2 regions of the Shewanella donghaensis genome follow, and region 1 is predicted to be linked to the other one. Evidence: riboswitches for the same ligand, from Rfam matches in the RefSeq annotation. Region 1 holds a riboswitch; the other holds the start of a gene.
The links. A riboswitch is a leader RNA that binds a small molecule or an ion and turns the genes downstream of it on or off. The one in region 1 is predicted to bind cobalamin.
Positions count from the first base shown of each region.

Region 2: another riboswitch for cobalamin. It lies ahead of FPK91_RS09070 (ABC transporter ATP-binding protein); the one in region 1 lies ahead of FPK91_RS09395 (TonB-dependent receptor).

Region 1 is NZ_CP041783.1:2,207,810-2,215,751, reverse strand. It holds gene FPK91_RS09420 (DNA-J related domain-containing protein) at 1-219, opposite strand, end outside; gene FPK91_RS09415 (phosphoribosyltransferase) at 501-1,067, shown strand; gene FPK91_RS09410 (peptidase U32 family protein) at 1,211-3,151, shown strand; gene FPK91_RS09405 (DUF3622 domain-containing protein) at 3,232-3,570, shown strand; gene FPK91_RS09400 (hypothetical protein) at 3,747-4,337, shown strand; cobalamin riboswitch at 4,500-4,723, shown strand; gene FPK91_RS09395 (TonB-dependent receptor) at 4,848-6,824, shown strand; gene FPK91_RS09390 (HDOD domain-containing protein) at 7,007-7,768, shown strand; gene FPK91_RS09385 (LysR family transcriptional regulator) at 7,843-7,942, opposite strand, start outside.
Region 2 is NZ_CP041783.1:2,103,979-2,111,920, reverse strand. It holds gene metH (methionine synthase) at 1-1,714, opposite strand, end outside; gene FPK91_RS09075 (histidine phosphatase family protein) at 2,013-2,723, shown strand; cobalamin riboswitch at 2,918-3,095, shown strand; gene FPK91_RS09070 (ABC transporter ATP-binding protein) at 3,232-4,128, shown strand; gene FPK91_RS09065 (FecCD family ABC transporter permease) at 4,125-5,267, shown strand; gene cobT (nicotinate-nucleotide--dimethylbenzimidazole phosphoribosyltransferase) at 5,293-6,381, shown strand; gene FPK91_RS09055 (adenosylcobinamide-GDP ribazoletransferase) at 6,466-7,326, shown strand; gene cobU (bifunctional adenosylcobinamide kinase/adenosylcobinamide-phosphate guanylyltransferase) at 7,400-7,942, shown strand, end outside.

The DNA.
Region 1 (7,942 bases):
TAGGAAATTGCGTTTAAATAAGTCTTTTTGGGGATCGGGGTCTAAATCGTGCATTAAGCCTTTATTTTGCAGCTCGGTGGCTAAATGATGCACTTTCCAGCTTTTGCAGGAGGTTTGCAGTAAGGTTAGTAATGACCAAATCAGCGGGTTATCGCTTTGTAGCGATAACTGCTCAGCGTCATTTTGTTGTTGAAAAGATGTTTGGTTAGCAGCAAGCATAAGTCGGTGTCGCTATGAAATCGGCTTTGAATTTACTATGCCACACCAAGTAATGGTGTCAATGAACATTATTTAAGCAATAATACTTTGAGTGCTAATTTAGACTCAGCTTTAGGCTTAGCTTTGGTCTGAGCTATGCGCTGATCAGAAGCTTATGGCTTTTATGATCAGTTATTAGCGTTATTTGATAACAAATATGACTAATGTTCACATTCCTCACAGACAAGTTACCCACAATTGGTATAAAATCCGCCGCAATAAAATAATAGGGGCCCAATCCAATGACAGATAAACATTATATTAGTGCACAACAACTGCTTGAAGATTCATTCAAACTTGCTGCACAAGTCTACGATAGTGGTTTTAGACCACAATTTATTGTTGGGATCTGGCGTGGTGGTGCTCCAATTGGTATTGCTGTTCAAGAGTTTTATGATTTCAAAAATGTTGAGACTGACCATATTGCAGTAAGAACGTCATCTTATTATGGTATTGGTACTGATAAGCAAAGTAAGAAAATCAAAGTTCATGGTTTGCACTACATTATTGAAAATGCCAATGCTGATGATGGTTTGTTAATTGTTGATGACGTGTTTGATTCGGGCCGCAGTGTTGATGCGCTGATTGATAAACTGCAAAAGTTCATGCGTAAGAATATCCCTACAGATATCCGCGTTGCTTGTCCTTATTACAAACCAAAGAATACCGCGGTAGATTTAACACCGGATTATTATATTCATGAGTCTGAAGAGTGGTTGGTTTTCCCTCACGAAGTCTCAGGATTAAACCCTCAGGAAATCCTTGAAGGTAAAACAGATTTTAAGAATATTCAGCATTTGTTTAAGTAAATGCATCGAGATTGATTATTTTTTGCTAAACTAGCAAATCAACAGTGCGTCAAGAGAGTGCCTAACACGTGGTTATTGTCCGTGTTTATTTCACCTTCTTGATGCATTTTTTATTATTACTCTGAAAAAGATAGTTATCCGTTATGAGCCCTGTTGAGATATTTTCCCCACAGCAAACCATTAAAGAGCCACTTAAAGCTCCGTCGCTAAATAAAAAGCAACTGGAGTTACTCGCTCCTGCTAAAAATGCCGATTATGGAATTGAAGCTATTCGTCATGGTGCAGATGCTGTTTATATAGGTGGTCCAGCATTTGGTGCCAGGCATAATGCCGGTAATAGTGTGGAAGATATTGCGCGGTTGGCTGAATTTGCTCATCGTTATCATGCTCAAGTATTCGTTGCGTTAAATACGATTTTAATGGATGACGAAATTGCCAAAGCCCAGGCTTTAATCTGGGAGTTGTATGAAGCGGGTGTTGATGCATTAATCATCCAGGATATGGGATTATTGCAGTTAGATTTACCGCCAATAGCGTTGCATGCAAGTACCCAGATGGACAATCGTACCCCTGAAAAAGCGGTATTTTTAGAGCAAGTGGGTTTTTCACAAGTGGTATTGGCTCGTGAGTTGAACTTGCCACAAATTCAAGAAATCGCATCAAGTACCCAACTTAAGCTTGAGTACTTTGTTCATGGTGCATTATGTGTCAGTTATAGCGGTTTGTGTAATATCAGCCATGCATTTTCAAATCGCAGTGCTAACCGCGGTGAATGTTCGCAAATGTGCCGTTTGCCATGTGACTTATCGACCCGTGATGGCGAAGTATTAGCTGAGAATCAGCATTTATTGTCACTTAAAGACAATAACCAAACTGAGAATTTAGAAGCATTAATTGATGCCGGTGTTACGTCGTTTAAAGTTGAAGGCCGTTTAAAAGACATTAGCTATCTTAAAAACGTGACCGCACATTACCGTCAGCAATTAGATGCCATTATTGATCGCCGTAGCGATCTAGAATCAATGTCCCATGGCCGCAGCGAGTTTACTTTCACGCCCGATCCTGAAAAAAGCTTTAATCGTGGTAAGACTGATTACTTTATCAATCAACGAACTGAGCAAATTGAGCACTTTAGCTCACCTAAATATATTGGTGAAAAAGTCGGGGTGATTACCAAAGTTGGTCGTGACTTTATTAAAGTCGATAGCAGTAAAGCGGGTAAAACCATTGAATTTAATAATGGTGATGGCTTGTGCTTCTTTATTGATGGTTATCAAAAACAACGTTTGTCAGATAATAAAACCAAAGGTCTTAGGGTTAATCGCTCTGATGGTAATACTTTGTATTTGACTGATGTTTCTAAAGATTTGACAGTGGGTGTGGAGTTATTCAGAAACTTCGATCATCAATTTGATGCTGTGCTATCAAAGGATTCTGCAACACGTAAAATTGTTGTAGACATGAGATTGGCAGATACAGAGCAGGGCATATCATTGACGATCAGTGATAAGCATACTCATTCAGTCACTGTCGAGCTTGAATGGGCTAAAGAGGCTGCAAAAGATTACGCTAAAGCTGATACGAGTCTGCGAACGCAACTCGGTAAACTGGGCAATAGTGATTATCAATTGCAGCAGTTAACGATTGATTGTGCAAACCGCTGGTTTTTACCTGCATCAGTCATTAACGGTTTACGTCGAGATGCCATTACGGCGTTTGACATTGCTAGAGTGGATGGCTATCAACGCCCTTTACGCGCTGAGCATGATAAAACGGCGCGTTTTCCGCAAAAGTATTTAAGCTTTTTATCCAATGTGGCCAATGACAAGTCTCGTGAGTTTTACGAGCAACATGGTGTTGTTCAAATTGAAGACACTTATGAAAAGAATCAAGTATTAACCGATGCGCCATTAATGGTGACTAAGCATTGCCTGCGTTATAGCTTTAATTTATGCCCTAAAGAAGTTGAAGGTATTAAAGCTGACCCAATGGTGCTCGATATTGGCAAAGACCGCTTAAAACTGGTCTTCGATTGCCTAAAATGTGAAATGATGATCGTTGGATCAAATCAATTAGTAAAGTAATACTGTGAACTCACAATGTTACTCAATAACCTCTATCACGCGCAGTGCGTGGCGATAAAATTTGTAGGAAGAAGTACAACATGATTAAAGCAAAAAAATATGATTTTAGAGTAAAGCAAGTTGGTACAACTTGGAAAACTGAAATCACTCGTCGTATGACTGCCACTAAGACTATTGTGTCTAAAAGTCATGACGGATTTGCATCAGAAGCAGAAGCAGAAGCCTGGGGTAAGCAAGAACTTCCTGCTTTTCTAGCGACTCAAGCTGAGCGTAATAAACGTAAAACAGAGAAGCACATCAAAGCGAAATCAATCGCTGATGCAATCGCTGCTGAAGCGTTAACTGATGAAGCTGAAATAATTTCAGATGAAGATAAAGAAATAGATTCATCTGAAAGTGCTGATAACCTTGAAGGTTAAGCGTTAAAATACTACAGTAATGCAACAATTTGGTGACACAGTTTGCCGTATTCATATTTGAATTAACTAAACTTCACCTTTCAGCACCAAATACCAAGGATGAATTAGGTATGAAAGCTTGCTTTACGATAATAATATTTTCAGGGCTGTTGTTATTAGGCCCTGGGAATAAAGTAATGGCCAAAGAGCCACAGTCGTATTTAAATTCCATAACAAATCAATCCGATGACGATAGTGATGCTCAAAAAAGAGAGCTGTCTATATTTTCTAAAACGGTTTCTTTTGAACTTCCTGTAGGTTGGGATATGGCATTTAATTCTTCTAAAGGACAAATGTTTAAAGCAGAGTTTGTACCTGCTGGTGAAACCTTAAATGATTGGTCTGATTTATTTTGCATTCAAGGCTTTGAAGGCTTATCAGATAATATTCAAGCCGATCAGTTTTTGAATGATTTTGCCAAAACCTATAAAGATACCTGCCAAGGTGAAGTGATTTATGATCAACTTGGTATGACTCAAATTGGCGGCCAGGAAGCGTATCATGGCATCATCGGCTGTACTGTTATGGCGAATTTTTTACAAACTCGTGGCAGCGGAAAACAACAAGGTGAGATTGGCTATTACGCGGTAATTAAAGGTTCTGAAGATTTGTACCTATTGCATAAATCAATGCGTGGACACGTATTTAATGAACAATCTGCACCATTGAAGTCAGCTAATCATCGTCAATTCATGTCAAATATCCAACAGTTACGATTCCAGCAATAATGCTTTTGTTGTCGTACTAAGCAGTCATATTATTCAAGCGTTGTTATCGCGAGTTGAATAATATGATTGATAACCTTTCTTTATATCTAAAAGTATCAAAATCACGTTATAATATGGTTAATTGTTATATGGGCTGATTATGATCAGTGGTAATGATTCCAATTTATAGTCAATTTACAGTGGTGCCTGTGAATAACATCACGGGATAATCGGGAAACTAGTGCAAATCTAGTGCTGCCCCCGCAACGGTAATGGTGAGAACTGAGTGCGTTAAATGATCCTGTTGATACTTATATCAACGGGCCTTAACGTTAAAAATTCATGTTCGTCAGTAGCTTTGCTACTTTAACCTGAGTCCGGAGACCGGCCCTGTGAGTGATTTTGAGATTTCGGTGGGCAGATCTCGAAATGTAGTTTATTGCTAGTCACGTTATCATTTCTACATGGTAAGGCTAGTTTGATGGGCTGCGACAAATATGCCCCATTTTTCCTTTCAGGAGTTAAAGGTAAATGGGTACAAATCCAACGAAAATCGCATCTGCACTGAGCCTTATATTAGGTCTTGCAGCCTCAACAACATCTGTTGCTTACGCTGACACCACTCAAGATACGTCTGCTAATGCAGAGGTCGAAACCATTGTGGTTATTGGCCGTCAAGATGCAAGTCCGCTTAATATTGCTGCAAACGTTAATGTCATCGATCAGGTTGATATTCAGCTCAGTGGTGCAGTTAGCCTTACTGAATTATTGCGCTCTCAAGCAGGGATCCAAGTGTCTGATAATAACTCAGGTACGACATTTTCAATGCGCGGCTTTTCTGCTTCACAAGCTGCCAGTAATACATTGATTTTGATTGATGGTCGCCGCTTAAACAATATTGATATTGCAGCACCTAGCATTAATGCAGTGCCGTTAAATCAAGTTGAGCGTGTTGAAATCTTGTCGGGTAGTGCAGGTGTGCTTTATGGCGATCAAGCTGTTGGCGGTGTGATAAATATTATTACTAAGGCCCCGAATAAAGAGGGCGGTGGATTACAACTGAGTGCTGGTAGTTTTGATACCTATGAAGCTAAAGGTGATATCTCAGGGTTAATTAATGATAATTGGCATTACTACTTTGCGGGTAGTTATAATCAAAGTGATAATTATCGTGATAATAACGAAAGCGAAACGGCTTCTGTTTTAGGTCGGTTACAATACCAAACTGACATAGAAAACTTCTTTGTTGAAGTTAATTATTTTGATAATGATCGCCAGGCGCCTGGTGCGTTAACATTAGCGCAGTATCAAGACGATCCGACGCAAGCAGCCCCCTATACCGATGATGACTATGTGCATGAAATGACCACAGCACTTCGCAGTGGTTATGAATACCAGCTAACCAAAGAATGGGCATTAGCGGCAGACTTAAACTATTCAGATACCCTAACGACTAACTTTCTTTGGGGAAGTGCAGGTCGCATTGAGCGAAGCTTATTAAGCTTTTCTCCTAAAGCCACTGCTAATTATCAAGTCGATAATGGCGATTTAGATATCGTTGCTGGTGTTGATTTAAGTGTCGGTGAGGCGGACTTTGATCTTGCTTTTACTCAACGTAATAACGAACAAAAAGTCGCCAGTGTGTATGTGCAAGCTTCTGTTCCTTTAACGCAGTCATTATCCTATGTAGTCGGTGGTCGCTATTCTAATGTGACTGATGATTTGTTCGATCAAACCCTATATCCAAACCGTGTAGATTTAGATAATAATGCCCATGCATTTGAACTGGGTTTAAATTATCGTCCAAGCCTTGAAAATCGTTTCTATATTCGCGCTAATGATAACTTCCGTTTTGCCAAAGTCGATGAGCAAGCTTATACCCCTGTTACCACCATTGGTCTAGATCCTCAAACCGGCCGTTCTTATGAAGCGGGTTGGGATTGGACAACGACAACGCAAAATTTCAAATTAAATTTTTATCGTTTAGATTTAGAAGATGAGATCGTTTATGACGGTGGGCGTACTGATGGCCCACAGGGAGGCGGTGCTAACGTGAACGCTGATGCATCAACTCGTTATGGTGCTAACGCGGCTTATGACGTTCAAATAGCATCTGACTGGCTGTTAGGCGCATCATACGATTACATTGATGCTGAATTTACCGAAGGTGAGAACGAAGGCAAAGCGCTTTCTTGGGTTGCTGAGCATAATGCTCGTGCCTATGTAAGTTATGACATAGCCCAAGAGTGGCAAATTTTCGTTGAAGGTATTTATACTGGTGAGCGATATATTGAAGGCGATAATGCCAATGTCGATCCTAAGCTATCAAGCTATGTATTAGCGAACTTAGCGATTAACTATACCCGTAATGAGTGGACTGCCAGTTTACGTGCTGACAACTTACTAGATAAAGATTATGTTAGTGCTGGATATTATTCAGCTTGGGGTAATGGTTACTATTCTGGTAATGGTCGTTCTATTCGTCTAACAGCAGGTTATCGTTTCTGATTTTTTGAACTATTTTGAATTAACAATTTTTGTTGTATAGACAAATACACTAAAAACACCAACGCCGACAATTCACTTGTCGGCTTTTTGTTGTAAATAATATTAATAACTTGACCTCAATACAGCTTATGTGGATAAATTCGTTAATCAAAAAATAGAATTAAAAAGGGAAGCATCGCTATATGACCTACCTTGAGCAGCAAGTGTTCACTCAAGTCAAAGCTATTATTGGCAACGAAGAACAAGTCATTGGCCGGCGCGGTATTTTGATCCCTTTAAAAAAAGCGTTGATTAACGAGGCTGATATCAGAATAGTTATTGATATTATTGCCACAGATCCAGCCCTTGCTGGTCATTTGCTTTTACGCAGTAATACTGCCCAAGCGGCGGGTATTATCGCGACTAAGAGTCGTAGCATTAAAGATGCCCTTATTCGCTTAGGCCACGTGAACATCTACCGCTATGCATTTTCATTTTATTTGAAAGAACGCCTAGATGAGTTAGCTGAACCTTACAATAAGCTTGTTAAGGGGTATTGGGCGTTAACAGAGTGTATTGCTACAGATGCCGTTCAACATTTACGTGATCTTGAGGGCGATAATCAAGGGATTAATATCGATGCTGATGAGGTGCAAACCTTGGCATTGTTCAGTGTATTTGGTCAGGTGATTACCTTAAGTGCTTTTGCATTTTTAAATGCTGAATCAGAAAAGACGATAGCATTGCAGGTGATCAAAAAGTTGATAGATACCCAACAACAAAGTTTGTCTGTTGAAGCGTTTGAAGCGCTGGGTTTAGATGATGAATTACGTAATGAATTTATGATAGCCCATAATCTTAAGCAATCTACTAATCCTAATTCTTCAGGGCTATTGCTGCGATCTGTATTGGCAAAACGTAATGTGTTAATCAATCCACTAGATGATTCAAGTCAGTATTATTAATGATATTGAGTTTTTTAGATTTAAAAAGCCACTAAGTTAGTGGCTTTTTTGATGGCTTAAAAGTTGAAACATGATTAATGCTTTTGACTTAATCGTTGTAATTTTAACCCTTCAGCAGCGACTAACGTTAACCACTTTTGAATCAAGTTAGTGTTAGATGCATTGCGGCGATAG
Region 2 (7,942 bases), 100 kb from region 1:
ACGAGACGTTTGATACACCACCTGAAATCATCGCATAAGGCAGGGTCGATTTGATGTCTTTTATGGATTCGATAAAGTCGACGGCATAGTTGTCGTGCTCGTCAATACCGGTGGCGATGGCAAAGATGTTGGGGTCGAAAATGATGTCTTCTGGTGGGAAGCCAACTACATCAACCAGTAGGCGATAAGCACGAGTACAAATTTCGGTTTTGCGCTTTCGAGTATCGGCTTGGCCGTCTTCATCAAACGCCATCACAATGGCAGCGGCGCCATAGCGTTTAACTAAGGTGGCTTGCTTGATAAAGGCTTCTTCGCCTTCTTTCATCGAAATAGAGTTAACGATGGATTTACCTTGCACGCACTTAAGGCCCGCTTCAATCACTTCCCATTTTGATGAGTCGATCATGATAGGGACACGGGAAATATCAGGCTCTGAGGCAATTAAGTTCAAGAACTTCGTCATCGACTCAGCGCCATCTAGCATGCCTTCATCCATGTTGACGTCGATGATTTGCGCGCCGTTTTCAACTTGCTCACGCACTACATCTAAGGCTTCTTCAAACTTTTCTTCTTTGATTAAACGCAGGAACTTGGCTGAGCCAGTTACGTTGGCACGTTCGCCGACGTTCACAAACAGTGAGTTGCCATCAATGGTTAACGGCTCAAGGCCGGATAGGCGACACGCTACTGGGATGTCTGGAATGGTGCGGGCATCATATTTGATCACCGCGTCACGTATGGCGCTAATGTGCGCAGGGGTGCTACCACAACAACCGCCAACAATGTTGAGCATGCCTTCTTCGGCCCAGTCAGTTATGACTTCGGCCATTTCTTCTGGGGTTTCATCATAGCCACCAAATTCGTTTGGCAGGCCAGCATTGGGATGCGCTGACACAAAGCATTCAGCAATACGGGATAGCTCTTCAACGTAAGGACGCAGCTCTTTTGGCCCTAATGCACAGTTAAGCCCGATTGATAATGGCTTAATGTGTCGCAGAGAATTGTAAAAACCTTCGGTGGTTTGTCCGGTAAGTGTTCGGCCTGATGCATCGGTAATGGTGCCAGAAATCATCACGGGAAGGCGATCGCCAAGGGTGTCGAATACGGTTTCAATAGCAAATAATGACGCTTTGGCATTTAAGGTATCAAAGATGGTTTCAACCATGATGATATCAGCGCCGCCGTTAATTAATGCGGTGGTTGATTCAACATAGGCTTCGACTAACTCATCAAAACTGACATTACGAAAGCTTGGATCGTTAACATCGGGGCTGATAGAACAGGTGCGGTTAGTTGGGCCAAGCACGCCTGCAACGTAACGCTTAATGCCAGTTTGTGCTTCTACTTCATCAGCAGCTTCGCGGGCAACTTTAGCCCCTTCAAAGTTGATTTCAGCCGACAGGGCTTGCATGTCGTAATCGGCCATGGCGATGGTAGTCGCATTAAAGGTGTTGGTTTCAATAATGTCGGCGCCTGCCAACATGTATTTAGTGTGGATGTCTTTAATGATTTGACGTTGGCTTAGTACCAACATGTCATTATTACCTTTTACGTCACAATGCCAATCTTTAAAGCGTTCACCGCGATAATCTTCTTCTTCCATTTTGTAGTCTTGAATCATTGTGCCCATGGCACCATCGAGAATAACAATGCGCTGTTTAAGCGTATTTGTAAGTTGTTCAAGTACCTGACTGTAGGAAGTCGACTTCGCCATAACGTATTACCTTAATTGCTTTTATTCTAGTAACTTAACAAACTGCTAAATTGCTGGTTAACTGCAGTCACTAGAGGGTTGTTTATCACTTTAGGACGAAATAAGCATACCTTTATTTATGCTTTAAAAGGGGAGAATAATGAAAAATCCCCTACTATAAAATTCATCTTAAATATTTTGTTTGGACATTTAAACGTATAGACGTCCATAATACGCTTTAAATGTTTATAAGAGCAAGTCCGTTACTTATAGATGAGCAAATTGATAATAAACGAATATGCTGATGGAGTTCGCTGCGATGAAACAAGCTAAGATAATATTGTTACGCCATGGGCAATGTGAAGGTGGCAGTATTTTACGCGGCAAAACGGACGTGTCTTTAAGCGATTTAGGCTTTTGTAATATGCACCAAAGTGCAGCGAAGCTGGGCTTGCTAGGTTATTTACCTTTTCTTAATATTTATAGCTCTCCTCTCATTCGATGCCGCGTTTTTGCTGATGAACTGTCACAACAATTGAATCAAGTAGACTGTAGCCTGACATTAAAACCCAAGCTGATGTCTGAATTACAGGAAATTGATTTTGGATTGTGGGACGGCAAAGGCTTTGATGAGCTTTATCAGCACCATGCCGCTGAACTGGATGCTTATTGGGACAACCCTTGGGATAACGCTTTACCAGAAGCAGAATTAATGGCTGATTTTGAGCGGCGTGTTGCTAGTGCTTTTGAGCTAATCACTGAGCAGCTTTATGATGCTACAGAGCTTGATGATCTGAGCGAACTGGGCGAACAGGGCGAACAGAGCAATCAGCCCTGTGCTGCCCTAGTGGTAACACACGGCGGTGTAATGCGTCATATCATTAGTTTGGTTTTAGGTGTTACTCGCTGCAAAGCCCTTTATGCGCAATTTAATCTTGATTACGCCGCAACGGTATCGATTGATGTATTTTGGTCAGAGACTGACGATAAGCATAATAAACCTGTATATCGTTTAAACTGGTCGAGTTAATTTTAACCAATCGCTAAAATTCAGTCGAAAAAACCGAATTAAGACAGACAGATATATCGTACAATGTTAACTGCATTTTTTGAGTGCTATTAAAGTATAAAATTAAGTCAATTTATCCGCATATGCATCGTTTTAGTGACGTTAATGTTGATTTTTATCGCTATAGTTAATCGTGACAGGTTATTAGCTGATAGTGAATAACGACATTTAGAGCTAAACAATGTGTTCAGGTGAATGAATAGGGAATCGAGATGTAGCCGTAAATGCTATTTAGCTCGAACTGTACCCGCAACTGTAAAATTACATGCTGTTACTTTTTGATAAGTGGTAGATGTAATTAAGTCAGATACCTAGCTTAATTTTTCTTGCTGCAGTGCAGCACCCAACAACTTGAGCGGGTAACTCAGGCGGAGTTAGATATAGTGACAGTTTTAACAACATACCCAGCGAGCTTTGGCATTTGTCACGCTCGGTATATGTCTTTGTGCACACCGACAGGTTTTTTATTTTGAATCCTGCAGCATTAAGTGTCGACCAAGTCAGTTGGTCTGTCGAAGACAATGACATTCTTTCCCAAGTCAGTTTTGCCGTTCAGCACGGTGAGATGTTAGGGCTAATTGGCCCAAACGGTGCGGGTAAATCAAGTTTACTGCGCTGCCTGTATCGCTATATCACCCAAGATGCTGGCATTATCAAATTATTTGGCCAGAATATTAATCGCTTTTCTCATAAGCAATTAGCGACCAAGGTTGCCGTTGTTCAGCAAGAATCCCCGCATTTTTTTGATATGACCACTGAGCAATTAGTGGCTATGGGTTTAACGCCCCATAAAGGTTTATTTGAAACTAACACCCAAGCGGACAGAGACGATATAGCCAAGGCGCTTGCTAAAGTGGGCCTTGAACATAAAGCTACTCAGCAATATGAGTTGTTATCCGGCGGTGAAAAACAGCGGGCTTTAATTGCACGTGCCATCGTGCAAAAACCACAGTTGTTAATCTTGGATGAGCCGACTAATCATTTAGATATTCGTTATCAGATTCAGATTCTTGAGTTAGTCAGACAACTCGACATCAGTGTCATTGCCTCTATTCATGATCTTAATTTAGCCAGCGCTGTGTGCGATAGATTGCTGTTACTTGATAAAGGCAAATGTATCGCCCAAGGCCTACCAGATGAAGTGTTAACCGAAAAAATTCTAGGAGAGGTATTTGATGTTTGTTGTCAGATATCCCGTCACCCGCAACATGGTAAACCTTTGATCACTTACTTTTATGGTTATGAAAGTCATCATGTTATGACGGCTCATGGGGAGATTTGTGCGAGTGAATCCCAGTCCAAATCAGCTAAAAACTCATCGCAAGTTGACGACTCATCGCAATCAAACGATGAGGCTGATAAATGATATCCACGACTTCCTCTCATCAAGTGACTACATCAACTAAAACTCGTATTAGTTTTAAACATAAACTTTTATTGTTTGTTACCGCATTAGTGACATTGATTACTCCTATTGCGGCCGCCAGCTATGGCGCAGCTAACATTAGCTTTGATCAAGTTATGAGCTTATTTTCAAATATGGCATTTGGCGCAGATGAAACTGATTCACTAACACAGCGCATTGTATTTGAGCTGCGCTTTCCTCGAATTATATTAGCTTTTGTTGCGGGCGCGGGCTTAGCGTTAGCAGGGAGTGTATTACAAACTGTCACACGTAACCCTTTGGCTGATCCGTATTTATTTGGTATTAGTTCTGGGGCATCTTTTGGCGCAGTATTAGTGCTGAGTTTTTTTGGTAGCCAAGGTTTAGTTCAGCAGTGGTTATCAGAATCGAGCAGTCACCTTGCCAGTGCGATTCTACGTTCTGGAATAATGACTAACGATGCATGGTGGTCTTGGTCTTCTTTAAGTTTGCCTGTGGGCGCATTTATAGGATCGAGTCTGTCAGTGTTATTGGTACTTGGGCTGTCAGGTTTTGGGCGTACAAGTCAAGTCGAGCGAATGTTGTTATCTGGGGTTGCGACCTCCTTTATGTTTGGTGCATTAACCAGCTTGGTATTGTATTTCTCCAGCCCCCAGGCGGCGGCTTCAGTGTTGTTTTGGAGTCTTGGTAGTTTTGCAAAAGCCAGTTGGGGAGGGTTAATCATTCCGTCCGTGGTGGTGTCGTGTAGCATTTTAATTATTTTAGCGTTTAAACGTCAGGTGGTGGCGATTCAAACAGGCGATGAAACGGCTCATTCTTTAGGGGTTAACGTTGTAAAAATCCGCTTGGCCATGTTGATCCTGTGTTCATTGATAACCGCTACCTTAGTGGCAAGTTGTGGTGGCATTGGTTTTGTCGGCTTGATGATCCCGCATACAGTCAGATTATTATATCCAGGGCAACAACCCATCATGATGACCGCATTAGTAGGCGGTTTATTTATGGTGTGGATTGATGTGTTGGCGCGTTGTTTATTAGGTAATCAAGAGTTGCCCGTAGGCATTATTACTGCGGCTATTGGTAGTGTATTTTTTCTTTTTGTATTACGTCATCGTCGATGAAGTTGCAGTTTTTGGAGAGTTATAGATGTTTGCAGTAGATCCAGTCAGTCATATTCACGATGAACAAATACAGCAGCGTATCGATCAAAAAACCAAGCCATTAGGTGCATTAGGTTTACTGGAAGGGCTAGCAAAACAGATTGCTCAGGTTCAGCTTACTCAGCAAGCCGATATGAAAAACAGCTCCAGCATTAAACCTAAGTTCAATATGAATAAGCATAAGTTGAGCATTAACAAACCCGCTATGCTGGTGTTTGCGGGCGATCACGGCATTGCTGCTCATGGCGTTTCAATTGCACCAAGTGAAGTGACCAAACAAATGGTGGCTAATTTTGCCAGTGGCGGCGCGGCTATTAATGTTTTTTGTCGTCAAATGGGTTTGAACCTTGAAGTGATTGATTGTGGCATGTTGACGCCAATTGATGACCCTAGCATTACGCAACATCGTTTAGGAAATGGCACTGAAGCCATTCATAAAAAAGAAGCCATGAGTTTAATGGCGGTAAAAGATGGTTTTAGCTACGCAAGTGAAGTAGTGCAGCGCCATTATGATTCTGGCTGCAACCTTATTGCGCTTGGTGAAATGGGGATTGGGAATACGTCTTCTGCTGCTGCAATAATGGCTGCGCTGTTATCGCTAGATATTAAAGATTGTGTTGGCCGTGGTACCGGTATCGACGATCAAACCTTCGCACTGAAAACCGAACTATTGGGTGTGGCATTAAATCTTCATCGCAGTAAGTTCTCTGATCCCGTCAATGTGCTTGCTTGTGTCGGTGGTTTTGAAATTGTGCAAATGACGGGTGCTATTTTAGCCGCGGCAGAGAAAAAAATGTTGGTAGTGATTGATGGTTTTATTGCTACAGCCGCCGCACTTGTTGCCGTTAAATTACATACTGATGTAAGAGATTATTTAATCTTTGCTCATCAATCGGATGAACAAGGGCACATAAAAATGCTAGCTGCACTCAATGCTAAACCGTTACTGCATTTAGGTTTTAGATTAGGCGAGGGCACAGGCGCTGCATTAGCGATACCTATGATTGAAGCCGCGGTGAATTTTTATAATGATATGGCCAGTTTCGAAAATGCAGGAGTTAAGTCAGTCGTATAAGTATTTGAGCTAATCGCATGTGATTTAGTGCTTTGTGTGCCGATACATTTACTGAAACGCGGATAGATAACTACAGGATAAGTTATGCAACAAGAGCCATCGAAAGAGCCAGTAAATGAGACCTTGAAAAATAGCTCTGAAGAGTCAAATGACTCAGCGCCGAAAAATACAGGTACGCTGCAAAAACAGTTGAACTTGTTTCTTATCGCACTGAGCTTTTTTACTCGTATTCCTGTGCCTGCTTGGGTTGATTTTGATAGTGAAAAGTTGAATCAAGCCAGTCGCTATTTTGGTGTGGTGGGTTTATTGGTTGGTGGCTTAAGTGCTGCAGTTTTTTGGGCGAGTCAGTTTGTACTCCCTAACAACGTAGCAGTGATCTTAGCGATAATAATGGGCGTATTAGTCACTGGTGGCTTTCATGAAGATGGCCTTGCTGATACTGCTGATGGTTTTGGCGGTGGATGGAAAGTTGCTGATAAATTACGCATTATGAAAGACTCACGGATAGGGACTTATGGGTCTTTAGCCTTGGTACTTTGCTTGTTACTTAAATGGCAGCTATTAGTTGAAATTGCATTGTATAGCCCGATTAAAGCCGTGGTTGCCATTATCGTTGCTCATTCATTAAGTCGTGTTGTTGCTGCAAGTATTATTTATTCAGAGCAGTATGTGACTGAAGATGACGGCAGTAAATCCAAACCTTTAGCGCAGCATCAGCAGATGAATGATTTACTCATTCTATGTTTGAGCGGTTTTGTGGTGTTAGCCTGTTTAAATGGTATGGTCGCGTTTGTATTATTACTGATTTTAGCTACATTAAGACAAGCATTAATATGGGGTTTTAAGCGTCAAATCGGTGGTTATACCGGTGATACATTAGGCGCAGCGCAACAAATTAGCGAACTATTTTGCTACGGTATTTTTTTATCAATTGGTCTGAATTAACAGTGAATACTTAATATGACTCACTACTAATGCTAGTAAGTCATATTGTCATATTTCATATAGGAAACAGTACATGATCCATCTCGTCCTTGGTGGCGCTCGTTCAGGTAAAAGCCGATATGGTGAATCACTTGCAGAGCCTTTTGCTCAGCAAGGTCATCGCTGTGTTTATATTGCGACGGCAACAGCATTAGACGATGAAATGGCGCTAAGAATTAAGCGGCATCAGCAAGATCGACTTGATTCAAATATCGATTGGAAACTCGTTGAAAGCCCGTTGGCATTAGCCTGTACCTTGAAGCATTACGATGCCCCAAATACCGTATTATTTGTTGATTGCCTTACTTTGTATTTGACTAACTATTTGGTGGCATGTGAAGAAACGCACCGTGATGGCGTAGACGATTTATGGCAACAACAGAAACAAGCATTAATGGCTTGTTTAACCTCGTTACAAGGCCAAGTTATTCTAGTGAGTAACGAAGTCGGTTCCGGCATTGTGCCGCTAGGTGAGTTAAGTCGCAGATTTACCGATGAAGCAGGTTGGTTAAATCAAGCGATTGCTCAGGTTGCAGATAAGGTCACCTTGGTGGTGGCAGGACTTCCGCTTGAACTT